Regions from separate parts of the Variovorax sp. P1_H2 genome, predicted to be linked through region 2. Evidence: predicted binding sites of a transcription regulator. Region 2 holds the regulator's gene; each other region holds the start of a gene.
What was found. Region 2 encodes sigma-54, which starts transcription at its own class of promoters, with help from an activator protein. Its sites were predicted from a motif close to TGGCANGNAANCTGCTTT; they were not measured.
Positions count from the first base shown of each region.

Region 1: nifH (nitrogenase iron protein) is a predicted target of sigma-54. The motif match lies at 1,673-1,690, and genes of this name have one in related genera.
Region 3: AC1D2E_RS26195 (6-hydroxynicotinate reductase) is a predicted target of sigma-54. The motif match lies at 7,534-7,551, and genes of this name have one in related genera.

Region 1 covers NZ_JBFUCJ010000001.1:172,832-183,409, forward strand. Annotated here, with positions in the region: gene AC1D2E_RS00905 (ankyrin repeat domain-containing protein) at 1-354, opposite strand, end outside; gene AC1D2E_RS00910 (hypothetical protein) at 369-977, opposite strand; gene AC1D2E_RS00915 (group II truncated hemoglobin) at 974-1,441, opposite strand; gene nifH (nitrogenase iron protein) at 1,820-2,707, shown strand; gene nifD (nitrogenase molybdenum-iron protein alpha chain) at 2,796-4,259, shown strand; gene nifK (nitrogenase molybdenum-iron protein subunit beta) at 4,335-5,894, shown strand; gene AC1D2E_RS00935 (hypothetical protein) at 5,930-6,250, shown strand; gene AC1D2E_RS00940 (hypothetical protein) at 6,278-6,514, shown strand; gene AC1D2E_RS00945 (hypothetical protein) at 6,534-7,019, shown strand; gene AC1D2E_RS00950 (hypothetical protein) at 7,098-7,454, shown strand; gene nifE (nitrogenase iron-molybdenum cofactor biosynthesis protein NifE) at 7,654-9,162, shown strand; gene nifN (nitrogenase iron-molybdenum cofactor biosynthesis protein NifN) at 9,190-10,578, shown strand, end outside.
Region 2 covers NZ_JBFUCJ010000157.1:3,826-11,212, forward strand. Annotated here, with positions in the region: gene AC1D2E_RS32245 (sensor histidine kinase) at 1-233, shown strand, start outside; gene AC1D2E_RS32250 (cytochrome b) at 252-854, shown strand; gene AC1D2E_RS32255 (YceI family protein) at 851-1,435, shown strand; gene AC1D2E_RS32260 (YceI family protein) at 1,474-2,091, shown strand; gene AC1D2E_RS32265 (phospholipase D family protein) at 2,122-3,729, opposite strand; gene AC1D2E_RS32270 (RNA polymerase factor sigma-54) at 3,732-5,312, opposite strand; gene lptB (LPS export ABC transporter ATP-binding protein) at 5,326-6,120, opposite strand; gene lptA (lipopolysaccharide transport periplasmic protein LptA) at 6,117-6,803, opposite strand; gene AC1D2E_RS32285 (thiol:disulfide interchange protein DsbA/DsbL) at 6,929-7,387, opposite strand, start outside.
Region 3 covers NZ_JBFUCJ010000096.1:5,860-16,437, forward strand. Annotated here, with positions in the region: gene metH (methionine synthase) at 1-1,149, shown strand, start outside; gene AC1D2E_RS26165 (phospholipid carrier-dependent glycosyltransferase) at 1,206-2,972, shown strand; gene AC1D2E_RS26170 (glycosyltransferase family 2 protein) at 2,965-3,930, shown strand; gene AC1D2E_RS26175 (GtrA family protein) at 3,927-4,310, shown strand; gene AC1D2E_RS26180 (amidohydrolase family protein) at 4,478-5,665, opposite strand; gene AC1D2E_RS26185 (TetR/AcrR family transcriptional regulator) at 5,758-6,558, opposite strand; gene AC1D2E_RS26190 (ferredoxin--NADP reductase) at 6,572-7,345, opposite strand; gene AC1D2E_RS26195 (6-hydroxynicotinate reductase) at 7,595-9,220, shown strand; gene AC1D2E_RS26200 (UPF0280 family protein) at 9,236-10,159, shown strand; gene AC1D2E_RS26205 (amino acid synthesis family protein) at 10,181-10,578, shown strand, end outside.

The DNA of each region.
Region 1 (10,578 bases), on a different contig from region 2:
CGTGCCGGCCTGGATCAGCCGCAGGATGGTCGCCGGACCGCCGTGCAGGCAGGCGAACCAGAGCGCGTTGTTGCCCTCGTCGTTCACCGCATCGGGCGCAGCGCCATCGGCCAGCAAGGCCTCGACCACCTCATGCTCGCCATGCCATGCGGCCCGCATCAGCGGCGTGTCGCCGTTGTCGCGGCGCGCCTGCGGGCCGGGAAAGTCCTGCTGTGCCAGCCAGGTCGCGAGTTCGGCATGCGACTGCGGCGGCATCGCGGTGTTGGCCGCCTCGCGCCATGCGGCGGTGCGGCGCACGGCGCGAGAAGTGCCGGCGGACGCAGCCACGGCCAGGCGTCGATGCAGGGCGTTCATGGCCGGTACCGCGCTCAAACCGGACGGTTCTCGTTGGGGTTGCGCACCGGGCCCATCAGTTCCAGACCCTCGGCGTAGGTGATGGTGTCGAAGGTGACGTCGAACTTGATCGCCGCATCGGCCACCGCATCGAGCTTGCCGGCGGTGTCCTTCTTCTTGAGTTCGTTCTTCTCCAGGTACAGCAGCGTCAGCAGTTCGTTGTAGACCGTGCTCTCGTCGATCGGCAGCACGTAGAACAGGGCGCCCTTGTAGGGCACCTGGTACTTCTTGCTCAGGTCGATGTTGTTGCAGAACAGAAAGTACTTGCCGCCTGCGCTGAGCGTCTCGCCCAGCACCTCGGCCACATCCTTCAGGTGCTCGAAGCTCAGCAGGTAGCCCGCGAAGAAGGGCAGGTGCCGGTCGCCGGTGGTCCCGATGGCCATCACCTGGTCGCACGTGAGTTCCGGCGGGCGTGCCTCGTCGGCCAGCTTGGGCGCAAAGCGCAGCGCCAGTTCGCCGCGAAAGCCGAAACGGCCGAACTTGCCGGTGGGCGCCTTCAACACGGGGTTCAGCAGCCGCCCCTCCTTCTCGAGCCGGGCAAACGCGGTGTCGTCGAGTTCCTTGCGGTCCAGCGTGGCATTCATGAAGATTCCTTGGTGGTGATGGATACAGAAGAAGCGGAAGCGGGGGGCGGCGCCGTGTTGCGCATCCAGTCGGCCGTCTTGAAGAAGGCGGCCATGAGTTCGTCTCGCAGCGCGGGCGCGGCGCCGCCGTCCAGCAGCGCGGCCTGCATGCAGGCCAGCCAGGCATCGCGTTCGTCCGTGCCGATGGCGAAGCCCGCATGGCGCATGCGCAGGCGGGGGRGGCCACGGCGGGCCGAATACGCCTTGGGGCCGCCGAGCCACTCGCACAGGTAGAGCACGAGCACGGCCTTGGTCGAGGCAAGGTCCGGCGCATGCATGGCACGTATGCCGCGCGCATCGGGCCGCGTGTCCATGTGGCGATAGAAAGAGTCGACCAGCTGCACGACACCGGCCCGGCCGCCGAGCATGTCGAAGTGCGGGGGGCGCTGGAGCAGCGGCAGGGTGTTGTTCGCGGCGGCGTTCATGTGCTGTCTCCTGCAACGAACGTACCAGGGGATGTCGGCCTGCGGCGCACTGCAAACCCGACACAAAGCGGCCCCGCGTGTTGCATGGCAGGTCTTTTTTCCGACGCGCCGTGCAGCGTTTGTCGCGAAGCGAACAATGTGCGCCGACCGGCATTGCGGTGTGCGCCGAACACCTGTTTTCCCTCTGTGGAAGGGCATGGCAAGAGCCCTGCCGAAGGAGCTGAAACAGCATGGCATGGAAGCTGCGAAGAAGGGTCTGCGCGGACACAGGTCCGGCCGATGCGTGACCCCACAGAAGAAGACCAACAGGCACGACAGGCTGACATGGGCGCGGCTACGCAACCTTGTTTTTCAACCCTTCCTGAATGGAGTACTGCTATGGCCAAACTTCGGCAAATCGCCTTCTACGGCAAAGGCGGCATCGGCAAATCGACGACTTCCCAGAACACCCTCGCGGCGTTGACGGAACTCGGCCAGAAGATCCTCATCGTCGGCTGCGACCCCAAGGCCGACTCGACCCGGCTGATCCTGCACGCGAAGGCACAGGACACCATCCTCTCGCTGGCCGCGGAAGCCGGTTCGGTGGAGGACCTGGAGCTGGAAGACGTCATGAAGATCGGCTATCGCGACATCCGTTGCGTCGAGTCCGGCGGTCCGGAGCCGGGCGTCGGCTGCGCCGGCCGCGGCGTGATCACCTCGATCAACTTCCTCGAGGAGAACGGCGCCTATGACGGCGTGGACTACGTGTCCTACGACGTGCTCGGCGACGTGGTGTGCGGCGGCTTCGCCATGCCCATCCGCGAGAACAAGGCGCAAGAGATCTACATCGTGATGTCCGGCGAGATGATGGCCATGTACGCGGCCAACAACATCTCCAAGGGCATTCTGAAGTACGCCAACTCGGGCGGCGTTCGCCTGGGCGGGCTGGTGTGCAACGAACGCCAGACCGACAAGGAACTCGAACTCGCCGATGCGCTGTCCAAGATGCTGGGCTCGCGGCTCATCCATTTCGTGCCGCGCGACAACATCGTGCAGCACGCGGAACTGCGCCGCATGACGGTGATCGAGTTCGCGCCGGAATCCAAGCAGGCCGCCGAATACCGCACGCTCGCCACCAAGATCCACGACAACGCGGGCAACGGCACGATCCCGACCCCGATCACGATGGACCAGCTCGAAGACCTGCTCATGGAGCACGGGATCATGAAGCAGGTCGACGAGTCCCAGGTCGGCAAGACCGCCGAAGAACTGGCCGCCGCGGCCTGACGCCGACCCGGGCCCGCTGCCGCTTGACGCCATGAGCGTCCGCCGCTGCGGGTCCGTACCGCCCCCACCCACCCTACGGAGCATCCCCATGACCGCCACGGTTGAAGAACGCAAGGCCGCGAACAAGGCCCTGATCGATGAAGTGCTGAAGGCCTATCCCGAAAAGATGGCCAAGCGGCGCGCCAAGCACCTCGGAACCTTCGAAGAAGGCAAGCCCGATTGCGGCGTCAAGTCCAACATCAAGTCGCTGCCGGGCGTCATGACCATCCGCGGCTGCGCCTACGCCGGCAGCAAGGGCGTCGTCTGGGGCCCGATCAAGGACATGATCCACATCAGCCACGGCCCGGTCGGCTGCGGCCAGTATTCGTGGGCCGCGCGCCGCAACTACTACATCGGCACCACCGGCATCGACACCTTCGTGACGATGCAGTTCACCTCCGACTTCCAGGAGAAGGACATCGTCTTCGGCGGCGACAAGAAGCTCGACAAGATCATCGACGAGATCCAGGAGCTGTTCCCGCTGAACAAGGGCATTTCGATCCAGAGCGAATGCCCGATCGGGCTGATCGGCGACGACATCGAGGCCGTGTCGAAGAAGAAGGCCAAGCAGTACGAAGGCCACACCATCGTGCCGGTGCGCTGCGAGGGCTTCCGCGGCGTCAGCCAGTCGCTCGGCCACCACCTGGCCAATGACGCGATCCGCGACTGGGTGTTCGACAAGGTCGATCCGAACAAGCGCCCCGACTTCGAATCCACGCCCTACGACGTGGCCATCATCGGCGATTACAACATCGGCGGCGACGCCTGGTCCAGCCGCATCCTGCTGGAGGAAATCGGCCTGCGCGTGATCGCGCAGTGGTCGGGCGACGGCTCCATCGCCGAGTTGGAGAACACGCCCAAGGCCAAGCTCAACGTGCTGCATTGCTATCGCTCGATGAACTACATCAGCCGCCACATGGAAGAGAAGTACGGCATTCCATGGGTCGAATACAACTTCTTCGGTCCCACCATGATCGAGAAGAGCCTGCGCGAGATCGCCAGCCACTTCGACGACACCATCAAGGCCAACGCCGAGCGCGTGATCGAGAAGTACCGTCCGCTGATGGATGCGGTGATCGCGCGCTTCAAGCCGCGCCTGCAGGGCAAGAAGGTGATGCTGTTCGTCGGCGGCCTGCGCCCGCGCCACGTCATCGGTGCCTACGAGGACCTGGGCATGGACGTTGTCGGCACCGGCTACGAGTTCGGCCACAACGACGATTACCAGCGCACCACCCACTATGTGAAGGACGGCACGCTGATCTATGACGACGTCACCGGCTACGAGTTCGAGAAGTTCGTCGAACAGGTGCAGCCCGACCTGGTCGGCTCCGGCATCAAGGAGAAGTACGTGTTCCAGAAGATGGGCGTGCCGTTCCGCCAGATGCACAGCTGGGACTATTCCGGCCCCTACCACGGCTACGACGGCTTCGCGATCTTCGCGCGCGACATGGACATGGCCATCTCCAGCCCGATCTGGAGCCTGACCAAGGCGCCCTGGAAGAAAGCCGCCTGACACCGGGTGGTCGGTGATCGCCGACCCCCCGATCACCGACCCCTATCGCCTCACAGAAACCCCAAGGAGCCCGCCATGCCCCAATCAGCCGACAAGATCCTCGACCACGAACTGCTGTTCCGTGAGCCCGAGTACCAGGAAATCTTCCGCACGAAGAAGGAACAGTTCGAGTTCAACCATTCCGACGACACCGTCAAGCAGATCGTCGAGTGGACCAAGACCGAGGACTACAAGGAAAAGAACTTCAAGCGCGATTCGCTCACCGTCAATCCGGCCAAGGCCTGCCAGCCGCTGGGCGCCGTGTACGTGGCCAACGGCTTTGCCAGGACGCTGAGCTTCGTGCACGGCTCGCAGGGCTGCGTGGCGTACTACCGCTCGCACTTCTCGCGCCACTTCAAGGAGCCGACCTCCTGCGTGAGTTCGTCGATGACGGAAGACGCCGCGGTGTTCGGCGGCCTGAACAACATGATCGACGGCCTGGCCAATGCCTACAACCTGTACAAGCCCGAGATGATCGCGGTGTCGACCACCTGCATGGCCGAGGTGATCGGCGACGACCTCGACGCCTTCATCAAGAACAGCAAGCAGAAGGGCAGCGTGCCGGACGACTACGACGTGCCCTTCGCGCACACGCCGGCCTTTGTCGGCAGCCACATCACCGGGTACGACAACGCGCTGCTGGGCATCCTGAAGCACTTCTGGGACGGCAAGGCCGGCACGGCCGAAAAGCTGGAGCGCGTGCCCGACGAGAGCATCAACTTCATCGGCGGCTTCGACGGTTTCGTCGTCGGCAACATGAAGGAGATCCGCCGCATCTTCGATCTGTTCGGCGTCAAGGTGAACGTCATCTGCGACCCGTCGGAGAACTGGAACACGCCCACCGACGGCGAGTTCCGCATGTACGAGGGCGGCACCACCAAGGCAGAGGTCGTGGCGGCCCTGCACGCCAAGGCCACCATCGTGTTCCAGGAATACTGCTGCGAGAAGACCAGCAAGTTCATCGCCGAGCACGGCCAGGAGGTGGTGGTGCTGAACGCGCCGATGGGGGTGGCTGGCACCGACGAATTCCTGATGGCGATCTCCCGGCTCACCGGCAAGCCGGTCCCGGCGGCGCTGGAAAAGGAGCGCGGCCAGCTGGTCGACGCCATGGCCGACAGCCAGGCGCATCTGCACGGCAAGCGCTTCGCGCTGTACGGCGACCCCGACCAGATGCTGGGCACCACCCGGTTCCTGCTGGAGCTGGGCGCCGAGCCGGCCCACGTGCTCGCGACCAACGGCACCGACACCTGGGCGAAGAAGGTGCAGGCTCTGTTCGACAGCTCGCCGTACGGCGCCGGCTGCAAGGTCTACCCCAAGCGCGACCTGTGGCACCTGCGCTCGCTGCTGTTCACGGAGCCGGTCGATTTCCTGATCGGCAACACCTACGGCAAGTACCTGGAGCGCGACACCAAGACGCCGCTGGTGCGCATGACCTTCCCGATTTTCGACCGCCACCACTACCACCGCTACCCCACCTGGGGCTACGACGGTGCGATGCGCACGCTGATCATGCTGCTCGACGAGTTCTTCGAGACCCTCGATGCCAACACCATCGTCGCCGCGAAGACCGACTACAGCTACGACATCATCCGCTAAGCGGGGCCCCTCGATTCTTGCCAGGAACCTATCCCATGACAGATGCCGTATGGGTCAAGATGACGCAGGATGGCCGCAAGGTCGAAGTGATCGACGGCTGGGTCTGCCTGGCCGGCGCGCGCGAGACCGACCACCTGGTGCCGCTGCTGGAGCATCCGAACCGGCAGGCCATCGGAAAAGCGGTGCACGGTGCCACGCACATGGCCGGGCGGATTCCGCTCACGCATGCGGAAACCGCCATCGCCCAGGGGGCGATGGCGGCCGCGCAGCGCGCGTTCGACCCCAGCCCGGCCGCGATCACCCAGCGCATCCGCCACGCGATCTGGGCCAAGGCCCATGCGGAAGGCGTGGAATGACAGACCACTCAACCAAGGAGAGTGACCATGGTTCGCTGTGATGGCAGCCGCAACGGCTACCAACTGCTGTGCAACGGCAGCCTCTACCGGTGCGCCTGCGGTCACGTCGGCTGCATGCAAAGCAGGGACGCGCTGTGCAGCAAGCAGGGCTTCTCGGTGCTCGGCAAGTGCACCGCCTGCGGCGAGGTGGGCAGGGCCACGCTGCTGGCGCCGGAGGCCGTCGGTTTCCGGCGCACCCTGATGCAAGACCCGCAGAGCGCCTGAGACAGCGCGGGAACCGGCCGTGATCTTCGTGGTGGAACTTCCGCAACAAGGCGACCCGCGTGCCTGGTTCGCTTATGACGACGAGGACTTCGCGCGCAAGGTGGCGGCCTCCGATCCGCTCGACCCCTGGGAGATCCACGACGAGCTGACGGCACGCGACCTGCTGGAAGCCGCGGGGCATGCCGGGCCCGACGACGATGCGCGGGAACGTTCGCCGGCCCTCTGCGCGCTGGGCGACGCGCACGGCTGGGACACGCCGCTCTACCGCGCCGATCACCTGCTCGGCCGTGGCGTGCTGCGCACCGAGCCGGTGGCCGAACGCGACGCGCTGGCCGCTGCGCTCGCCGCGCGCGGCGGGCAGAGCTGCATCTACTGGAACGACCGCGAGGCGATCGGTGCGTTCGAAGGGGCCGATCCGCGGCTGGCGGGCGAGGCCCGTTGGTGGGCGCGGCGCGCCCTCTACGAGCAGCTCATTGCGCTCGAAGTGCTGGCGGACGACAACTGAATCCGGAACGAGCGAGGCCATGAAGCCGGGCATCGAGCGCTCGCATGCCCACCGGCTCGCCGCCTGAGGAGACCTTCGATGCTGTCCCGGATGCAATGCGACATCGTGTGCGGCTGCGCCGACGCCATCCAGGTGTTGACGGCCGAGATGCGGGACGACAGCGAGCTGTTCGCCAGCCCGAACACGCTGGCCGGCGTGGAGCTGTCGCTGCTCGCCATCGCGCAGACGCTGGACCACCTGGCGCCGGCCCTGCGCGGCCGCCTTGCATGGATCGACTGGAACGGCTGGCAAGCCTTGCGCCGTCTGCTGGAGCACGACGTCCAGCCGCGCCGCGAGCAGGTCTGGTACGGCATCCGGTCGCTGGTGCCGGCCACCGTGCACCTGATCGGCCAGCTGCGCCGCCACGAGCCGGTGTGGTTCGAGATTGCGTATTGAAAGATCGGGCGCGTCGCTGCGCGTGGCGCACCGTCGTGTGTCGCAAGGCCTTTGTCGCATTCCGTTCAAACCCGCCAGCAGGGTGGCGCCCGGCGCGCCAAAAGACCGCCAAACCGGCGATAAATCGCCCCCGAACGGCCTCCCGGACGCTGGCACCAAACCTGCAATGAGAGCCTCATCCACCTGTCGGGAGTCTTCCATGTCAGTCTCGCTGAAAGCCAAGATCGCCGAAGTATTCGATGAGCCCGGCTGCGACAAGAACCAGGGCAAGAGCGAGAAGGAACGCAAGAAGGGCTGCACCAAGCAGCTCTCGCCGGGCGCCGCGGCCGGCGGCTGCGCCTTCGACGGTGCCAAGATCGCGCTGCAGCCGATCGTGGATGTTGCGCACCTCGTGCACGGGCCGATCGCCTGCGAAGGCAACTCCTGGGACAACCGGCATTCGGCGTCCTCCGGTTCGCAGCTCTACCGCACCGGATTCACGACCGACATCAACGAGCTCGACGTGGTCTACGGCGGCGAGAAGCGTCTCTTCAAGAGCGTGCGCGAAATCATCGAGAAGTACGATCCGCCGGCCGTCTTCGTCTACCAGACCTGCGTGACCGCGCTGATCGGCGACGACATCGAGGCGGTGTGCCAGCGTGCGTCGGAGAAGTTCGGCAAGCCGGTGATCCCGGTGAACTCGCCCGGCTTCGCCGGCCCGAAGAACCTGGGCAACAAGCTCGGCGGCGAGGCCATCCTGGACTACGTGATCGGCACGCGCGAGCCGGCGTACACGACGCCCTACGACATCAACATCATCGGCGAATACAACCTGTCCGGAGAACTCTGGCAAGCCAAACCGCTGCTCGACGCGCTGGGCATCCGCATCCTCTCGTGCATCTCGGGCGACGGCCGCTACAACGAGGTCGCGAGCGCGCACCGGGCCAAGGTGAACATGATGGTCTGCTCCAAGTCGATGATCAACATCGCGACGAAGATGCAGCAGCGCTGGGGCATCCCGTACTTCGAGGGTTCGTTCTACGGCATCGGCGACATGAGCGACACGCTGCGCCAGATCTCGCGGCTGCTGGTGGCGCAGGGCGCGCCCGCCGAGCTGCAGGAGCGCACCGAGCGGTTGATCGAGGTGGAAGAAGCGCGCGCCTGGAAGCGCATCGCGCACTACAAGCAGCGCCTGGCCGGCAAGCGGGTTCTGCTGATCACCGGCGGCGTGAAGTCCTGGTCGGTGGTCGCGGCGCTGCAGGAGGCGGGCCTGGAAGTCGTCGGCACCAGCGTCAAGAAGAGCACCAAGGAAGACAAGGAAAAGATCAAGGAGATCATGGGCGACGACGCCCACATGATCGACGACATGACGCCGCGCGAGATGTTCAACATGCTCAAGGACGCCAAGGCCGACATCATGCTGTCGGGCGGCCGCTCGCAGTTCGTCGCGCTGAAGGCGCGCATGCCCTGGCTGGACATCAACCAGGAGCGCCACCATCCCTACGGCGGCTACGAAGGCATGGTCGAGCTGGTGCACGAGATCGATCGCGCGATCTTCAATCCGGTGTGGCAGCAGGTGCGCATCCCTGCGCCCTGGGGCGACGACGGCGAGACGCTGGGCGCGGTGCGGGTCGTCGCGCAGCCGAGCGCCGTGGCGCCGGGCATGGGCTTCCTGGCCGACGTCGCCCGCCGGGCCATGGGCCTGGAGCCCGACGAAGTTCCGGCCTGAGCAGGACGCAAGCGGGAGCGAAACAGCATGGCCAGCGTCGTCGAATCCAGGAAAGCCTGTGCGGTCAATCCGCTCAAGATGAGCCAGCCGCTGGGCGCGAGTTTCGCGTTCATGGGGCTCGATGCCTGCATGCCGGTGATGCACGGCTCGCAGGGCTGCACCTCGTTCGCGCTGGTGCTGCTGGTGCGCCATTTCAAGGAAGCGATCCCGCTTCAGACCACGGCGATGAACGAGGTCACGACCATCCTCGGCGGCTACGAGAACATCGAGGCCGCGCTGCTCAACATCCGCAAGCGTGCGGCGCCGAGGATCATCGCGATCTGCTCCACCGGCCTGACCGAGACCAAGGGCGACGACGTGACCGGCTACCTGGCCACGGTGCGCAAGCGCAAGCCCGAGCTGGACGACACCGAGATCCTCTACGTGTCGACGCCCGATTACGTGGGCGGGTTCGAGGACGGCTACAAGCACGCAGTCACCGGCATCGTGCGCGCGCTGGTCAAGCCGCTGCCGGTCGACGCCCGGCAGATCACGCTGCTGCCGGGCAGCCATCTTTCGCCGGGCGACATCGACGAGCTGCGCGAGATCGTCGAGGCCTTCGGCCTGTCGGTCATCGTGCTGCCCGACATATCCGGCTCGCTGGACGGCCACATCGCGCCCGACTGGCGCGGCACGACGATCGGCGGCACGACGCTGGAACAGGTCCGGGCGGCGGGCGCATCGGCGTTCACGATCGCGGTGGGCGAGCAGACGCGCGAGGCCGCCGAGGCGCTGCAGTCGATCGCCGGCACGCCCTTCGAAGTCTTCGAGCGGTTGACGGGCCTCGAGGTCAACGACCGTCTGCTGCAGCGCCTGTCGCAGATCGCCGGACGCCCGGTGCCGGCGAAGTACAGGCGCCAGCGCAGCCAGTTGCTCGACGCGATGCTCGACGGGCACTTCTACACGGGCGGCATCAAGGTCGCCATCGGCGCCGAGCCCGATCTGCTGCTGGCGGTGGGCGGCCTGCTGCACGAGATGGGTGCCGAGCTGCGCTGCTGCGTGAGCACCACCAAGTCGGCGGCGCACGCGCTGCTGCCCGCCGAGCAGGTGGTGCTCGGCGACCTCGAGGACCTGGAGCGCGGCGCGGCCGATTGCGACCTGTTGATCACGCATTCGCATGGCCGCCAGGCTGCCGAGCGCCTCGACAAGCCCCTGCTGCGCATCGGATTCCCGGTGTTCGACCGCATCGGCAACGCGCACCGCCGCCACGTCGGCTATCGCGGAACGATGAACCTGATCTTCGAGGTTTCCAACCTGATGATGGAACGCATCGCCCATCACCACGCCGGCGACTGGCCGCTCACGCCCGAGGCGCGCCGCGCCGCCGCGGCCGCGAGCCGCGCGGACGCCGTCGAGAGCACCATCGCCGCAGCCAGC
Region 2 (7,387 bases):
ATCTGGCAGCCTTCGACATCGCCCTGTGCGACATCCGGCTGCCGGGCCCGCTCGACGGCATCGCGCTGGCGACCGAACTGCAGCGCCGGCGCCCTTCCCTCCCCCTCGCGCTGGTCTCGGCCGACATCGACGACGCGACGCAGCAGCTGGCCCGCGAGCGCGGCTGGCAGGCGCTGCGCAAGCCCGTGCAGCCCGCCACGCTGCAGGCCTTGCTGCGGCGGGTGCAGCGCTGAAGCGCCTATGCTTTGACCATGCAGGCCCAGCCTCAGCCCCCCCTGGCCGATATCCCCGATGCCCCGCGCTACGGCACGGTGGCGATTGCCCTGCATTGGCTGCTGGCGCTGATGATCCTGAGCTCTCTGGGCGTCGGCCTGTCGATGACCGGCCTGCCTTTCTCGCCGCTGCGCCTCAAGCTCTACAACTGGCACAAATGGGCCGGCATCACGATCCTGGCACTGTCTGCGCTGCGCCTGCTGTGGCGCCTGTCGCACCCGCCGCCGCCGCTGCCGGGGCGCATCCGGGCGGCGATGCCGGGCTGGCAGCTGACCGCGCACCGCGGGCTGCACCTGCTGCTGTACCTGCTGTTCTTCGCCGTCCCGCTGCTGGGCTGGGCCTACAGCTCGGCGCTGGGTTTCCCGGTCGTCTGGCTCGGCGTGCTGCCGCTGCCGGACTTCGTGCCGGTCGACAAGGCGTTCGCCGAATCGGTGCTGAAGCCGCAGCACCGCGTCGGCGCCTTCAGCCTCGCCGCGGTGGCGGCAGTCCATGTCGCGGCCGCGCTCAAGCACCACGTCATCGGCCGCGACGGCCTGCTCGACCGCATGTCGCCGCTTCCACGCCGAAGGCATTTCCCATGACCCTGTTCTCCCTCGGCCGCGCCTTGCTGTGCGCGGCCGCATCCCTCATTGCCGGCGCAGCCGGCGCCGAGCCGGCGACACCGGCCAAGCTGCTGCCGGCCCCGAGCCAGATCGTCTTCGTGACCAAGCAGATGGGCGTACCGGTCGAAGGCGCCTTCAAGAAGTTCGACGCCCAGGTGGCCTTCGACCCACGCCAGCCCGAGGGCGGCAGCGTGGCGCTGCAGATCGAGGTCGCGAGCGCCAGCCTGGGCCTGCCCCAGAGCGACGCCGAACTGCCCAAGCCGGCCTGGTTCGACAGCCAGCACTTCCCGAAGGCCGACTTCCGTTCCAGCAGCATCAAGGCGCTGGGCGGCGGCCGCTTCGAGGTCACCGGCCGGCTGACGATCAAGGGCAGCACGAGGGAGGTGCTGGTGCCGGTCGAGATCACGCAGTCCTACGGCCAGTCGACCGCCAGCGGAAGCATGACGATCCAGCGCCTCGCCTTCAAGATCGGCGAAGGCGAATGGACCGACACCTCGATGGTGGCCGACGACGTCCAGGTCCGCTTCAAGCTGGTGCTGACCGGGCTCGGCCCCCTGTGAAGTCCACCGATGTTTCCACGTTCACCCGAAAGCTCGTCATGAAGAAACTGCTCACCCTCGCCGCGCTGACGGCCGCGGCTGCACTGGCCGGCGCCCAGCAGGCGCCCGAGGCGGCGGCCAAGCCGGCGGGCGGCCCGGTCAAGGGCGCCAGCTACGTGGTCGACCCGACCCATACCTTCGTCAACTACGAGATGGGCCACTACGGCACCACCACCAACCGCGGCCGCTTCAGCACCAAGGACGGCCAGATCAAGATCGACCCGTCGGGCACCGGCGGCAAGGTCGACATCACGATGGACATCAGTTCCATCAACACCGGCGTCGACCTGCTCAACCGCCACCTGCTGAGCAAGGACTTCTTCAACGTCGCCGAGTTTCCGATCGCCCGCTTCGTCGCCGACCGCCTCGACTTCAGCGGCGACAAGGTCACGCAGGTCAACGGCACGCTCACCCTGATGGGCCAGACCCGACCCGTGCTGCTCAAGGCCAACCGCTTCAACTGCTACCTGAGCCCGCTGATCAACCGCCAGATCTGCGGCGGCGACTTCGAGACCACGGTCGAGCGCAGCCAGTGGGGCATCAACTGGGGCCTGGCCTTCGGCTTCGAGGACAAGGTCAGGCTGCTGGTGCAGGTCGAGGCGGTCAACATCCAGTGAAGCGGCGCGCGGGCCCGGGGCCCGCGGGTTCTACAGCAGGCTCTCCGGCGCCAGCGGCGCGAGCAGTTCCAGCATCACGCGGTCCCACAGGCCCGCGTCGGGCTCGACGGTGAGCACCGGGTCGGCACCGTCTTCCATCGTGACCCATTCGAGACCTTCGCTGCCTTCGGCAAAGCGCACCCGGTAGGCGCCCTGCTGCTTCAGCACGTCGAGCAGCTTGAGCATCTGCTGCGCCATCTCGGGGCTGGCGATGAAGAGGCCGATCTCGGTGTTGTGGTTGTCCGAGCGCGGGTCGAAGTTCATCGAACCCAGGAACAGCGCGCGGCGGTCGAAGATCGCCGCCTTCGCATGCAGCCGGCCGACCTGCGAGCCGAACAGCCCGAGCCGCACGCTGCGCTTGGTGCGCGCCGAGCTCAGCTCGTGGATCTCGACGCCGAGCCGCAGCATGTCGGGCCGGTAGCGCCGGTAGCCGGTGTGGACCAGCGGCTCGTCGGTGGCCGCGAGCGAATTGGTGACGACGCTGATCCGGACCCCGCGGCCGCGGACCTCGCGCATCACCTCGAGCCCGGCCTTGCCCGGGATCAGGTAGGGCGACACCAGCGTGACTTCGGAACGCGAGCGCCGCATCTGCTCGATCACGTTGTAGCGCACGCTGTCGACATCGAGCAGCGGCACGCCCCCGTAGGACACGGTCTTGCCGACCACGCGGTCGGGCGAGTCGGCATAGGCCTCGGCCAGGGTCCAGATCAGGTCGAGCCGGGCGCCGTCCTTCAGCTCCGGCCCCAGCGGCGCGTAGCCCAGGACGTCGTTCGGCGCCGGCGGCCGCGGCGCCGGGGTGTTGGCGGGGCCGGTGGCCTGCTCGAAGCGCCGCTGCAGTTCCTCGGGCGTCAGCGAGGAAGCGACCACGGTGCCGATCGGCCGCACGTAGGGGCTGTTCCAGTAGAGATCGAAGAGGCTGCCCAGGCGCTTCGCCAGCGCACCGGCGACGAAGGTGTCGATGTCCAGGAAGTTCGCGCCCGCGGTCCGCGCGAAATATTGGCTGCCGATGTTGCGCCCGCCCGCCACCGCCATCGCGCCGTCGGCGATGAAGAGCTTGTTGTGCATCCGGCGGTTGACGCGGTCGAAATCGAACAGCGAACTCGAGAAGCGCTGCACCATGCTGCCGCGCCCGGCCGGGAACGGATTGAACAGGCGCAGCTCGAGGTTCGGCGTCGCGGCCAGCGCCAGCAGCAGCTCGTCCTCGCCGGAGGTGTAGAGGTCGTCCATCAAGAGCCGCACGCGCACGCCGCGCAGCGCCGCGTCGCGCAGGCTGCGCAGGAAGTAGCGGCCGGTCTCGTCGTTCTCGATCTGGTAGTACTGGACGTCCAGCGTGCGCTCGGCGCGGCGCGCCAGCTGCAAGCGCGTGTCGAGCGCGAAGTCGCCGCCGGGCATCAGCCGGAAGCCGCTCAGGTCGGGATCGGGCGAGGAGGCCTTGGCGATCCGCCCCAGCGTGGTGGCCGCGGAGGCCGCGATCGCGCTCGATGGCTGGCGCTCGAACTCGGCCGGCAGCATGGCGCAGCCGCCGGCCAGCAGAGGCGCCGCCATCAGTGCCGCGCCGAGCCGCCGCCCGCGCACCGCCAGGCCCGCGCCGCGAGGCATCGCTAGAGTGCCTTGCGCAGATTGGCCGGCGCGATGCGCAGGGCCTCGCGGTATTTCGCCACCGTGCGGCGCGCGCATTCGATCCCCTGCTCCTTGAGCATTTCGGAGATCTGACTGTCCGACAGCGGCTTCTTGAGGTCCTCGGCGCTGACGAACTGCTTGATCAGCGCCCGCACCGCGGTGCTCGATGCATTGCCGCCGGTCTCGGTGCCAAGCGCCGAGCCGAAGAAGTACTTGAGCTCGACCGTGCCGTAGGGCGTCGCCATGTACTTGGCGGTGGTCACGCGGCTGATGGTCGACTCGTGCAGGCCGAGCTCGTCGGCGATCTCGCGCAGCACCAGCGGCCGCATCGCCAGCTCGCCGTGCACGAAGAAGCTCTTCTGCCGCTCGACGATCGCGTTCGACACCCGCAGGATGGTGTCGAAGCGCTGCTGGATGTTCTTGATGAACCAGCGCGCCTCCTGCAGCCGCTGCGACAGCGCCTGGCTGCCTTCGCCCTTGTGCTGCTTGAGCGCGCCGGCGTAGATGTCGTGCACGCGCAGCCGCGGCATGACCTCGGGGTTCAGCATGACGCGGAACTTGGTGTGGGTGCCGTTGCCGATGCGCGTGACGATCACGTCGGGGATCACGACGTTGCGTTCGACGTCGACGAAGCGGCGGCCGGGCTTGGGCTCGAGCCTGGCGATCAGCTGCAGGGCCGCGCGAACCTCTTCCTCGTTGCTGCGCGTGAGGGTCGCGAGCCGCTTGAAGTCGCGCCGCGCCAGCAGCTCCATCGGCTGCTTGCAGATCGCGATGGCCGTCTCGCGCACCTGCGCCTCGTCGGCGCTCTCGCCGGGATGCGCCAGCGCGCGCAGCTGGATCGTCAGGCACTCGCCGAGGTTGCGGGCGCCGACACCGACCGGCTCCAGGCTCTGCAGCAGGCCGAGCGCGACCTGGAAGTGGTGCACCAGGTCGTCGAACTGGTCGTTGTCGTCGCCGGCCAGGCCCGAAGCCAGGGCCGGCAGCGAATCCTCGAGGTAGCCGTCGTCGTTGAGCGACTCGATCAGGAAGCGCAGCGCGGCGCAATCGGTCTCGCTGAGCCGCAGGCCCAGCGCCTGCCGGTGCAGGAAGGATTGCAGCGACTCCTGGCTGCGCGCCAGCTCGGTGGCGTCGGTGCGCTCGTCGTCGCCCAGGTTGTTGGTGCGCGCCGGGGCGTCGCCGCCCCATTCGCTGTCGTCGGGCGCCAGGTCGACCGTGCCGTCGCCTTCCCAGTCGGGCTCGGCGTCGACGGCGTCGGCGGTGGCCGTCTCGGTTTCGGACGCGGCGACCGCGACTTCGGCCGGCGCCGACGGACCCGGCGCGAAATCGCCCTCGACTTCGGCCTGCCGATCCTCGTCGCGCACCGGCGCATCCGCCGATTCCAGGCCGAATTCCTCGCGCGCCGCCTCCTCGGCAGTGCGCTCGAGGAACGGGTTGTCGTCGAGCATCTGTTCGACTTCCTGGCTCAGCTCGAGCGTGGACAGTTGCAGCAGCCGGATCGACTGCTGCAGCTGCGGCGTGAGCGCCAGGTGCTGGGAGACGCGAAGCGAAAGCCCCTGCTTCATCGAGATTGGGCTCCTACATCCGGAAGTGTTCGCCCAGGTACACGCGCCGTACCTCGGTGTTGTCGACGATCTCCGAAGGCGTGCCTTGTGCCAGCACGTGCCCGTCGCTGATGATGAACGCGTGATCGCAGATGCCCAGCGTTTCACGCACGTTGTGGTCGGTGATGAGCACGCCGATGCCGCGCTCCTTCAGGAAGTTGATGATCCGCTGGATCTCGATCACGGCGATCGGGTCGATGCCCGCGAAGGGTTCGTCCAGCAGGATGAAGCGCGGCTGGGTCGCCAGRGCCCGCGCGATCTCGACCCGGCGGCGCTCGCCGCCGGACAGCGACAGCGCCGGCGAATCGCGCAGGTGGTCGACCCGCAGGTCGGCCAGCAGTTCGGCGAGACGCTCTTCCATGCGCGCCTTGCCGAGCGACACCATGCGGCCCTGCTCGTCGGGCTCGCTCTGCAGCTCGAGCACGGCGCGCACGTTTTCCTCGACCGTCAGCTTGCGGAAGATCGAGGCCTCCTGCGGCAGATAGCTCAGGCCCATGCGCGCGCGGCGATGGATCGGCATGTGGGCGATCGGCTCGCCGTCGATCATGATCTCGCCGGCGTCGGCCCGCACCAGCCCGACGATCATGTAGAAGGAGGTGGTCTTGCCGGCGCCGTTGGGGCCCAGCAGGCCGACCACTTCGCCCTTCTGCACGGCCAGCGACACGTCCTTGACGACCTTGCGGCTGCCATAGCTCTTTTGCAGGCTGCGCGCCTCCAGCCGGCTGCCCGGCTGGCCGTCGCTGGCACTGATTCCGGCTGCTTCGATCACTTCTTGAAGTCTCCGCCGAGCGTGGTGGTGGCACGCAGGCTATTGCCCGGCGCCGGCGTGGCGGCGGGCTTGGCGGCGCCGGCCGTCGGCGCCGCGGCCGGCACGGTCGCCGGCTTGGGCGTCAGGATGGCCTTCACGCGGCCGCTCGGCTGGGTCGCCACGCCGGCGTTCGGCGGCAGCGACGCGCCATTCACCGTGAAGGTGTCGTTGCTCTGGTCATAGACGATCAGCGGACCGCTGCTCTCGTCGCTAGGCGTGGCGCCGATCAGGCGGCGCATGACCGCGCGGCGGATGAACTTCACGTTGTCGGCGCGGCTGTCGTACTCGATGACCTCGCCCTCGCCCTCGATCCACTCGTCGGTGCCGGCATTGCGCTTCTGCTTGAAGTAGGAGAGCTTGCCCGGTTCGGCCGTGACGACGCCGTACTGGTAGCCCTCGGGGTCCTGGCGGACGTCGATGCGCGCGCCGCGGATCTGGATCGTGCCCTTGTTCACCAGCACGTTGCCGGTGAACACGCTGGTCTGCTTGAGGTCGTCGTAGCGCATCGCGTCGGCCTCGATGTTCATCGGCTTGCTCCGGTCAGCCTGCTCGGCCTGGGCCAGCGATGCGAGACCGGCCAGCACGATGGCGAGGAACAGCACGCGCACGGGGCGGCGGGGAAAGGAGAAGGAGGGAGAGGTCATAGAGGCACGAAACTTGCTCTGCGATTGTATGCGTCCCCGGGACGCCACTTGCGCGGCCTTGACGAAAAAGCCCGCGGAAGCGGGCTTCGTGGACGGAAGTCGGGGCGGCCGGACCGCCCGGGCGCTCAGCCCTTGCGGGCCTCGGCGATCAGGAAGTCGACCGTCTGCAGGGCGCGGTCGAGCGAACCGGCGGTGTCGCCGTCGACATACCAGCGGCCGGCGACGCCGAGCGCCGGCACGCCGGCCACCTGGTAGTCGGTCGTGAGCTGCGAGGCGCGCTTGGCCTTGCCGACCACCGAGAACGACTTGAACAGCTCGGCGAACTTCTTCGCGTCGAGGCCCGGCTGCTTCTCGACCCAGGCGAGGATCGCGGCATCGCCGGTCAGGTTCAGGCGCTGCTGGTGGATGGCCTGGAAGATTTTGGGCTGGAATTCGTCGACCTTGCCCATGGCCTCGAGCGCATAGTAGAAGCGCTGCTTGGCCTCGGTGTCGTTGCCGACGAAGGGCACCGGAATGCGCCGGAACGCGACATGCGGCGGCAGTTGCTTGACCCAGGCCTCGAGCTTGGGCTCGAAGGCGGCGCA
Region 3 (10,578 bases), on a different contig from region 2:
AAGATCGCGCCGCATTACGAAGGGCCGGTGGTCTACGTGCCCGATGCCTCGCGCAGCGTGAGCGTGGCGCAGTCGCTGCTGTCGGAGCAGGCCGCGAGCTACATCGACGAGATCAACGCCGACTACGACAAGGTGCGGCACCAGCACGCCAACAAGAAGCAGACGCCGCTGTGGCCGCTGGCCCGCGCGCGCGCCAACAAGACGCCGGTCGACTGGTCGAACTACCTACCGCCGGTGCCCAAGTTCATCGGCCGCCGCGTGTTCCGCAACTTCGACCTGACCGAACTCGCGAAGTACATCGACTGGGGCCCGTTCTTCCAGACCTGGGACCTGGCCGGCCCGTTCCCGGCGATCCTCAAGGACGAGATCGTCGGTACCGAGGCGGTGCGCGTCTATGCCGACGGCCAGCGCATGCTCAAGCGGCTGATCGAGGGGCGCTGGCTCAAGGCCAGCGGCGTGATCGGCTTCTGGCCGGCCGACACCGTCAACGACGACGACATCGCGCTCTACACCGACGAGTCGCGCAGCGAGGTCGCGCTGACCTGGTGGGGCATGCGCCAGCAGACCGAGAAGCAGGCGATCGAGGGCGTGATGCGGCCCAGCCGCTGCCTGGCCGATTTCGTCGCGCCGCGCGAGAGCGGCTTGAAGGACTACGTGGGCATGTTCGCGGTCACCGCCGGCCTGGGCGTCGAGAAGAAGGAGAAGTACTTCATGGACGACCTCGACGACTATTCGGCGATCATGCTGAAGGCCCTGGCGGACCGCCTGGCCGAAGCTTTCGCCGAGGCGCTGCACCATCGCGTGCGCACCGACCTCTGGGGCTATGCGGCCGACGAGGCCCTGAGCAACGAGGACATGATCGGCGAGAAGTACCGCGGCATCCGGCCGGCGCCCGGCTATCCGGCCTGCCCGGACCACAGCGTGAAGCGGCCGATGTTCGAGTTGCTGAACTGCGCCGAGATCGGCATGACGCTGACCGACAGCCTGGCCATGATGCCGGCCGCCAGCGTCAGCGGCTTCTACCTGAGCCACCCCGACGCGACCTACTTCAACGTCGGCAAGATCGGGCACGACCAGTTGCAGGACCAGGCGGCGCGGCGCCATGAGAGCGAGGCCGATCTCGAGCGTCTGCTGGCGCCGAATCTTTGATACCAACAGGCCGTCGCTAGCAGGCGCGGCGAGCGGGAGTTCCTATTCAGAAGTTGATGTTCGGAGCCGCGCACTATGCGGCGGCGGCGGTCTTCGTGGTCGCCTGCTGGGGCTTCGGCCGGGCGCTGCTGGCGCGCATCGGCGCGCCGCCGCGGCGCGACCGCGGGCTCGAGACCGCGATGGCCGCCGCCGCCGGTCTCGGTCTCATCGTCTGCGTCTTCCAGGCGATCGCGATCGCCGGGCTGTTCGGCCGGACCGCGGTGATCGGCACGGTCGCGCTCGGCCTGATGGCGGTCGCGCTGCAGGCGCCGGCCTGGCTGCGCGAACGTCATGCAAGCGCGCCGCCCGCGCCCTTCGACTTCGTCGAGAAGCTGGCCCTGCTGGCACTGGCGCTGACCGCGCTGCCGGCCCTGGTCGAGCCGCTGGCGCCGCCGGCCGTCTTCGACGAGTTGATGTACCACCTGCCCTATGCGCGCGAAGTGGCGCAGAGCGGCCGGCTCGGCATCCACGAATGGTTGCGCTATCCCTGGTTCCCCTACAACTACAACCTGATTCATGCCGCCGGGCTGGTGCTCGGCGACGACGTCCTGCCGCATCTGCTGAGCGGGCTCGCGGGCTGGCTGTCGGTGTGGATGGTCTACCGGCTCGGCGTGCAGCATGCGAGCCGGCTGACCGGCCTCGTGGCCGCCGCCATCTGGCTCGGCATCGCCGACTTCGAGAGCGCGCTGATCGACATCGCCGTCGCGCTCTTCGTGCTCGCGGCCTGCACCGCCCTGTGGTGGTGGCGCGAATCCGCCGACACCGCGCGCGAGCCGCGCTGGCTGGCGCTCGCGGCCTTCTTCCTCGGCGTCGCCGCGGGCTCCAAGTACCAGGCGCTCACCGTGCTGCCGCTGGTCGGCCTGTTCGTGCTGCGGCGCGAGCGCCGGCTCAAGGTCTGGGGCGTGGCGCTGCTGTGCTTCCTGATCCCCTGCGTCTATTGGTATGCGCGCAATGCCCTCATGACCGGCGACCCTTTCAACCCGATCGGCTCCCGGCTGTTCGGATTCACCAACTGGATCCCGGCCGACTACAAGAATCAGGTCGACGACGTGAGGTCCCATGCCGCGTGGCCCAACGGCTTTCTCTGGGGCGTGCTGTTCGCGCCGCTGGGCCTGCTCTGGAAGCGGTCCCCCGCGGTTCGTGCGGCGGCGGTGTTCAGCGCCTACTCCCTGCTCGTCTGGGCCCTGACCTCGCGCTATCCCCGCTACCTGGCCGCCTCGGTGCCGCTGATCGCGCTGGTCTCGGTGGTCGGTTGGCAGGCGCTGCTGGGCGGCGTGGCGAGCGGGCTGCGCCGCCTGCTGCCGCGCTGGAGCCAGAGCGGCGCGCTCGACCGCGCCGGCCGCTGGCTGGGCGTGCTGCTGCTGGTGGCGGGGGTCGGGGTCTCCTTCCACCTGACGCGGCGGAGCATCGCGACGATCGCGACCACGCCGGCCGAGCGCGCGGCCTTCCTCGAGGCCCACGTTCCGGGCTATGCGGTCATGAACTACCTGCGCGAGCACGCGGCGGGCCGCGTCTACCAGATCGCGCTGATCGAAGCCACCTACTACGGGCCGGCGCAGGTCTGGGGCGATGCGATCGGGCCCTGGCGCTATTCCGATTTCATCGTGCTGCCGCCGGCCGAGTTCGCCCGCAAGCTGCGCGGCCTCGGCTTCGAGGCGATCGCGGTGGGCGCCGGGACCGCGCCGGTGCTCGAAGCCCGGCCCGGCTTCCTTGACCATTTCGCCCTGATGTACGAAAAAGCAGGCGCCAAGGCCTACCGCATCCTGCCTCCCAAGAATGACTGACCACCCTGACCTCAGCGGGCTGCGCATCGCCGCCGTGATCCCCTGCTTCAACGAGGCGCTCGCCATCACCCAGGTGGTGGAGGCGTTCCGCGCCGCGCTGCCCGAGGCCGAGATCTACGTCTTCGACAACAACTCGACCGACGGCACCGCGGCCGTGGCGCGCGCCGCCGGCGCCACCGTGACCCATGTCGCGCTGCGCGGCAAGGGCAACGTGGCGCGGCGCATGTTCGCCGACGTCGAGGCCGATGTCTATGTGATGGTCGACGGCGACGCCACCTACGACGTCAGCGAGGTGCGCCGGCTGATCGCCTTGATGGCGGAGGGCAACCTCGACATGGTGGTCGGTTCGCGCGTGGACGACGGCGCCGATGCGCAGACCTACCGGCGCGGCCACCGCTTCGGCAACGCGCTGCTGACCGGCGCCGTGGCAAGACTTTTCGGCGGCCATCTGAGCGACATGCTGTCGGGCTACCGCGTGTTCTCGAGGCGCTATGCGAAGTCTTTCCCGGCGGTGTCGGAAGGCTTCGAGATCGAGACCGAGCTGACCGTGCATGCGCTCGAGCTGCGCATGCCCTTCGCCGAGGTGCCGGTGCCGTACCGCTCGCGGCCCGAGGGCTCCGAAAGCAAGCTGTCGACCTATCGCGACGGCTGGCGCATCCTGAAGACCATCTGCAAGCTGTTCGTGAGCGAGCGGCCGCTGCAGTTCTTCTCCGGCATCGCGGGCCTGCTGGCGCTGCTGTCCGTGATCCTCGCCGTGCCGCTGGTCCTGACCTACCTGCAAACCGGCCTGGTCCCGCGGCAGCCCACGGCCGTGCTGGTGACCGGCACCATGCTGGTCGCGATGCTGTCGCTGGTCTGCGGCGTGGTGCTGCACACCGTGACCATCGGACGGCAGGAGGCCAAGCGCCTGTGCTACCTCGGCATTCCGGGCGTGCGCGAGCGCATCGGCAAGGCATGAAGCTCGGTCGCGAGTTCCTGTCCTTCGCCGTGGTCGGCACGATCGGCTTCGTGGTCGACCTCGGCGTGCTGTACCTGGTGGCGCCGGCGCTCGGCTGGTATGGCGGGCGCGTGGTGTCCTTCATCGCGGCCGCGACCGCGACCTGGATACTGAATCGCCACTACACCTTCGGTCACCGGCGCTCGGAAGCGTCGCTGGCGCGCGAGTACGCCCGCTACCTGCTGACCATGCTGGGCGGCGCGCTGGTCAACTACGCGGCCTACGCCCTGACCCTGCATTGGCTGGGTGGCCCGCTGGCGCCCGCGCTCGGCGTCGCCGTCGGCAGCTGCGCCGGCCTGGCGGTCAATTTCCTGACGGCGCGCTTCCTGGTGTTCAGGTAGCCCGGCCGGCGCAGCTGGGCCCCTTCGTGAAACACCGCGGAACCGGCTTCGCCGGGCCGCTGGTGTGGGGGCTGAGGAGCCGCGGCTCCAAGCCTGCCTGCGCAGACTTGGACGGCTTCGAAGAGCCGCTGCCTCTGGCAGCGACTCGAGGCGACTACTGGGGCGAGCTAAACCACCACCGGAATTTCAGTCGCCGGCGGGGTGTTGCGGCTGCGGCCGCAGCGCACGATGCCGTCGATCATCACCATCCCGACGCCCGGGATGTCTCCGAGCTGCACGCTCTCGAGCAGGGTCTTGCCGGCGGTGTGCTGCGCGCGGTCCATGAAGACGAAGTCGGCGTCGCGGCCGACCTCGATCAGGCCGCAGTTGAGCTTGCGGATGCGCGCCGTGTTGCCGGTCGCGAAGCAGAACACCAGTTCGGCCGGGATGTTGGCGATCGAGGACAGCATCGCCACCATGCGCAGGATGCCCAGCGGCTGCACGCCCGAGCCCGCCGGCCCGTCGGTGCCGAGGATCACGCGGTGCGGGCACTTGAGGTCGAGCGCCGCCTTGGCCGCCGCGATGGCGACGCGCTCGTTGCCGTTGTGCACGATCTCGATCGCGCGCGACGACTTCTCGCACAGCTCGCAGACATGCGCCTCGGGCAGCGCGGTGTGGCCGCCGTTGATGTGGCCGATGATGTCGGCGTCGGCCTCGAGCACCACGTCCTTGTCGATCAGGCCCGAACCCGGGATCGACGGGCCGCCCGTGTGGATGGTGCTCTGGATGCCGTACTTGCGGGCCCAGGCGACCATCTCCTTGGCTTCGTAGCCGGCCTTGACCGAACCCAGGCCGACCTCGCCCAGCAGGCCGACGCCGGCCTCGGCCAGTTCCTTGAAGTCGCTCTCGACCATGCCCTTTTCGATGACCGGCGCGCCGGCCAGCACCTTGACGCCGCCGGGGCGGAAGTTGTCGAAGGCGCGCTGCGCGGTGATCGCCAGTGCCTTGAGGCCGACGATGTCCTTGGGCCGGCCGGGCAGGTGCACCTCGCCGGCCGAGATCATGGTGGTGACGCCGCCGTGCATGGTCGAGTCGATCCAGCCGATCTGGCCCTGGCGCGGGGTCCAGTCGCCGAACACCGGGTGCACGTGGCTGTCGATCAGGCCCGGCGCGACGCAGGTCTTCTTGACGTCGATGACGGTCTTCGCGCCTTCCGTGTCGCAGTCCTTCTCCTTGCCGACCGCGACGATCAGGCCGTCGTCGACGACGATGGTGTCGGCGTCGAGGATGGGTTTGTCGATATCGCCCGAGAGCAGCAGGCCTATGTTCCGGATGACGACCTTGCCCGACTTGGCGCCGGTTGCGACTTCTGCCATTTCAGGCCTCCCGCCGGGCCGCCCCAAGGGAGGCCTGCGCCCCCTCGGGGGGCAGCGAATACACGAAGTGATGAGCGTGGGGGCTTTTCATTTCAGGCCTCCCGCCGGGCCGCCCCAAGGGAGGCCTGCGCCCCCTTGGGGGGCTGCGAACGCATGTGAGCTTTGGGGGTCATATTTCTCTCGTGGGGTGGGTTTGTATCTTCTTCCGAAGCGCCGGCATCGACCGTGCGCAGCACGGTCTCGATGACGAAGTCTTCCCAGTGCGCGACCGCCTCCGCCGTCTCAAGGGGCTCGCCGAGGAACGCGGTCAGCGTGTGCCGGTTCGAGGTGTAGAAATAGCCGGTGGACGCGATCAGCAGGTACAGGTCGCGCGGCGCGACGTCGTCGCGAAACAGTCCCTGCGCGACGCCCGCTGCCACGATCTCGCTGATGATGGAGATCGCCCGCGACGAATATTCGCGGGCCCGCAGCGACTTCGCGATGTGCCGGCCCTTGTGCAGGTTCTCGGTGTTCAGCAGCGTGACGAACTCGGGGTTCTTGCGGTAGTAGCCGAGCACGAAGCGGATCACCGCGGTCAGCGACTCGACCGGCCGCGAGGCGTCGAGGTCGATCGCGGCCTCGGCGTCGTCCATGCGCCGGTAGATGCCTTCGAGCACCGCGATGAACAGGCCTTCCTTGCTGCCGAAGTAGTAGTAGATCATGCGGTCGTACGACTTCGCGGCCTTCGAGATCTTCTCGACGCTGCCGCCGTCGTAGCCGTACTTCGCGAACACCTTGGTGGCTGCGCGCAGGATGCTCTCGCGCGTGGCCTGCGCTGCGGCTTCGCGCACGCCGGTGCGGCGTGTCGCAGGCTTGGGCGCGCCTTTGCGCGGGGCTGCCTTGGACTCGGCCATCTCGGCGCGCCGGCTACTTCTCGGCGAAGGCGCGTTCGACGACGTAGTCGCCGGGCGTCGACGTGTTGCCTTCCTTGAAGCCGCGGGCCTCGAGGATGTGCTTGAGGTCGACCAGCAGGCCCGGGCTGCCGCACAGCATCACGCGGTCCTCGGCGGCATTGAGCGGCGGCAGGCCGAGGTCGTCGGTGAGCTTGTTGGTCTCGATCAGGTCGGTGATCCGGCCCATGTTGCGGAACTCCTCGCGCGTCACGGTCGGGTAGTAGAGCAGCTGCTTCTCGATCATCTCGCCGAGGATCTCGTGCTTGGGCAGGTGGTCGGTGACCAGGTCGTGGTAGGCCAGCTCGTCGACCTGGCGCACCCCGTGCACCAGGATGACCTTCTCGTACTTCTCGTAGGTCTCGGGGTCGCGGATGATGCTCATGAACGGCGCCAGCCCGGTGCCGGTGCCGAACAGGTAGAGCCGCTTGCCCGGCAGCGTGTAGTCGATCAGCAGCGTGCCGGTGGGCTTGCGCCCGACGATGACGGTGTCGCCGACCTGGATGTGCTGCAGCTTGGAGGTCAGCGGGCCTTCCTCGACCTTGATGCTGAGGAACTCCAGGTGCTCTTCATAGTTGGGGCTGACGATGCTGTAGGCCCGCAGCAGGGGCTTGTTGTTGACCTTCAGGCCGATCATCGTGAAGTGGCCGTTCGAGAAACGCAGGGCCGGATCGCGCGTGGTGGTGAAGGTGAACAGGCGGTCGGTCCAGTGGTGGACGCTCAGCACACGTTCTTCGCTGAATGCACTCATAAGGGTCAGGAATGGTTATGAACGAAAAAGGGATGCACCAATTGTCGGCGATGCAGGAGAAAACACCATTGCAAGCATCGGGCCCGTTTGCTACATTGATCTCGAAAATGTAGTGTTCACCACATGAAGGTGTAGTGGATGCTACACAAACGTCAGTTCCAGCACAAGTGAAGGTGCAGGCGGGTTTCCGGCACAGATGTTGCACTCCCGCTGGCCTCACCCCAAGAAATTGCCACGAGGTTCCCCGCGATGACCGAACACACCAAGACAGACGGACTGCCCGGCATGGACATGCCGGTGCTGCCCGAGGCGACCGGCCGGGCGCCGCTGCGCAACGAGCGCATGAATGCCGCCAAGGTCGAGTGCAATGCCTGCCCCGTGCTGTGCCAGATCTCCGAGGGCCGCACCGGCGCCTGCGACCGCTACGCCAACCGCGCCGGCGTGCTGGTCCGGGTCGACCCGGTGGTGCTGCTGCGGCGCGAACTGGCCAGCGAGTCGCCCGCGCTGGTGCCCTTCGCCCGCGTCGGCAACGAGATCGACGAGGTCGAGCGCACCGAGCCGCCGGTGGCCGATGCCGACTGGACCGGCGATCTCCTTCACGCCGACGAGGTCTTCGTGACCGGCGTGGGCTCCTCGACCACCTACCCCGACTACAAGCCCGCGCCCTTCATCGTGGCCTCGAAGGCGCAGGGCGTCGACATGGTGACGGTGGTCACCGAGGGCATCTTCAGCTACTGCAGCTTCAAGGTGAAGATCGACACCGACCGCTTCCTGGGCGCCGAGCAGGCCAACGTGCGCTACAAGGGCGAGGTCGTGGGCCACGTCACCACGGCCGAGTACGGCTCGCAGATGCTGTCGCTGGGCGGCGTGCACCACCTCACGGGCGGCAGCAAGAAGGAAGGCCGCATGACCTGCGAGCTGATGCAACTGCTGGGCAACAAGCAGGCGGTCGAATGCGTGATCGACGGCGGCGCCAGCATGCTCATCCAGGCCGGCCGCGCACCGATCGTCAACGGCGTCGAAGAAAAGCGCATGCGCGTGGGCTGCGGCTCGGCGGCCGTGGGCATCTTCGCGCGCCAGCTGTTCGGCCATGCCGACGAGGTGGTGGTGGTCGACGACCACATCACCGGCGTGCTGACCGAGCACCAGGCCGGGCGCTGCCTCGACATGCCGTCCTCGGGCATCCAGATGCGCGGGCGCAAGTCGACGCCCGGGCGCTATTTCCAGGTCGCCAATCCGGGCAACGGATGGGGCGGCACCGACATCGCCGACCCGCTGTCGATCATCGAGGGCTGGGAGGAGGGCGTGGCGCGGCCGGGCCTGCGCCTGCTCATGACCTCCACCACCGGCGAGCATGCCCAGTGGTATGTGCTCGACGAGCAACTGCAGCCGGTCGAGCAGCCGATGCCCGCCGACGTGCGCCGCATCGTCGATCGCATCGGCGAGAACTGCGAGCCTTCGCTGTGCACCGTGCTGTTCCTCGGCGGCGCCGGCGGTTCCTTGCGCGCCGGCGTCACCGAGAACCCGGTGCTGCTCACGCGGGCCATCAAGCGTGCGCTGGTCAACGTCACCTGCGGCGGTGCGCCGGCCTATGTGTGGCCGGGCGGCGGCATCACGGTGATGGTCGACGTGCTGCGCATGCCCGACAACAGCTTCGGCACGGTGCCGACCCCGGCCATCGTGGCGCCGATCGAGTTCAGCATGCGCCGCGAGGACTATGCCGCGCTCGGCGGCCACATGGACCACGTGTTCACGCTCGAGCAGGCGCTGGCGCGCGGCGCCTGGCAGGACGACGGTGCGCCGCTGTCGCGCCAGTGGCTGCGCATGGATGCGGCCAATCCCTGGCCGCTCGGCCGGCCGCCGATGCTGGGCTAGGACTAGGACTAGGACATGTCTGCACAACGCACCGCGCTCGACGGCGGCCGCTGGCATTTGAACCACGGCCCGATCGACATCATTGCCGAAGCCCACGGCAATGACGTCGAGGTCGCGGTCGCGCACGAGCATGCCTGGCGGCGCTTCGCCGTGCTGCTCGATGAACTGGTGGCCGAACTGCCCCTGCTGCGTCGCCCGGTGGGTACCGACTGTCCCGTGAAGGGCCCGGTCGCCCGCCGCATGTGGGAAGCCTGCGCACCGTTCCGTGCCGGCTTCATCACGCCGATGGCGGCGGTCGCCGGCGCGGTGGCGCAGGAACTCATCGCCTGCTTCCACCGCCCGGGCATCGAGCGCGCCTGGATCAACAACGGCGGCGACATCGCGCTGCACCTGGCGCCCGGGCAGACGGCGCGCATCGGTCTGTTCGCCGACCTCGCGCGCTTCGACCTGCGCGACTGCGGCCCCATCACCACCGATGGCCAGTTCGAGCTGCGTGCCGAGCATCCGGCGCGCGGCGTCGCCACCAGCGGCTGGCGCGGCCGGAGCTTCTCGCTCGGCATCGCCGACAGCGTGACGGTCTTGGCGGCGACAGCGGCCCAGGCCGATGCGGCGGCCACCGTGATCGCCAATGCGGTCGATGCCGACGATCCCGGCATCCGCCGCCGCCCCGCGAGCGAATGCAAGGACGACAGCGACCTCGGCGACATCCCGGTCACGGTCGACGTGGCCACGCTGGCGCCCGCCATCGTGCACCGTGCACTGGAGGCGGGCGTCGCGCGCGCCGAGCGGCTGCAGCAGCTCGGGCTCGCATGGTCGGTGGTACTGGTCTGCCAGGGGCAGTGGCGGGTCGTGCAGCCCTTAAGCTCCGGTCTTCCGGCGGCACCGCCCCAGAGCGAGGGCAGCATCGCCGCCGATGCAGTTGGTTCAGTATTTGCTTAACGAAAAGCAGGGCACCTTTTCATGATCGATATCCGTCGCGTCTTCACCCATGTCGAGCACATCCACCACGAGTTCGGACCACCCGTCGCAACACCGCTGGTGCGTGGCGCCATCGGCGCGGTGCTGACCAATCCCTTCGCGGGCCGCTACGAGCCCGACATCCTGCCGATGATGGCGCTGCTCGACCCGGTGGGCGTCGACATGGCGCATCGGCTGCGCGCCGCCATGGACGTGCCGGTGGAGCGCATCGCGACCTACGGCAAGGGCGCCATCGTCGGCGCTGCCGGCGAGCTCGAGCACGGCGCGCTGTGGCACGTGCCCGGCGGCTACGCGATGCGCGAACTGCTCGGCTGGAAGGGCGACCGCGAGGCCTATCGCAAGGGCCAGGTCGAAGAGAAGACCGGCCAGCCCGGCAACGC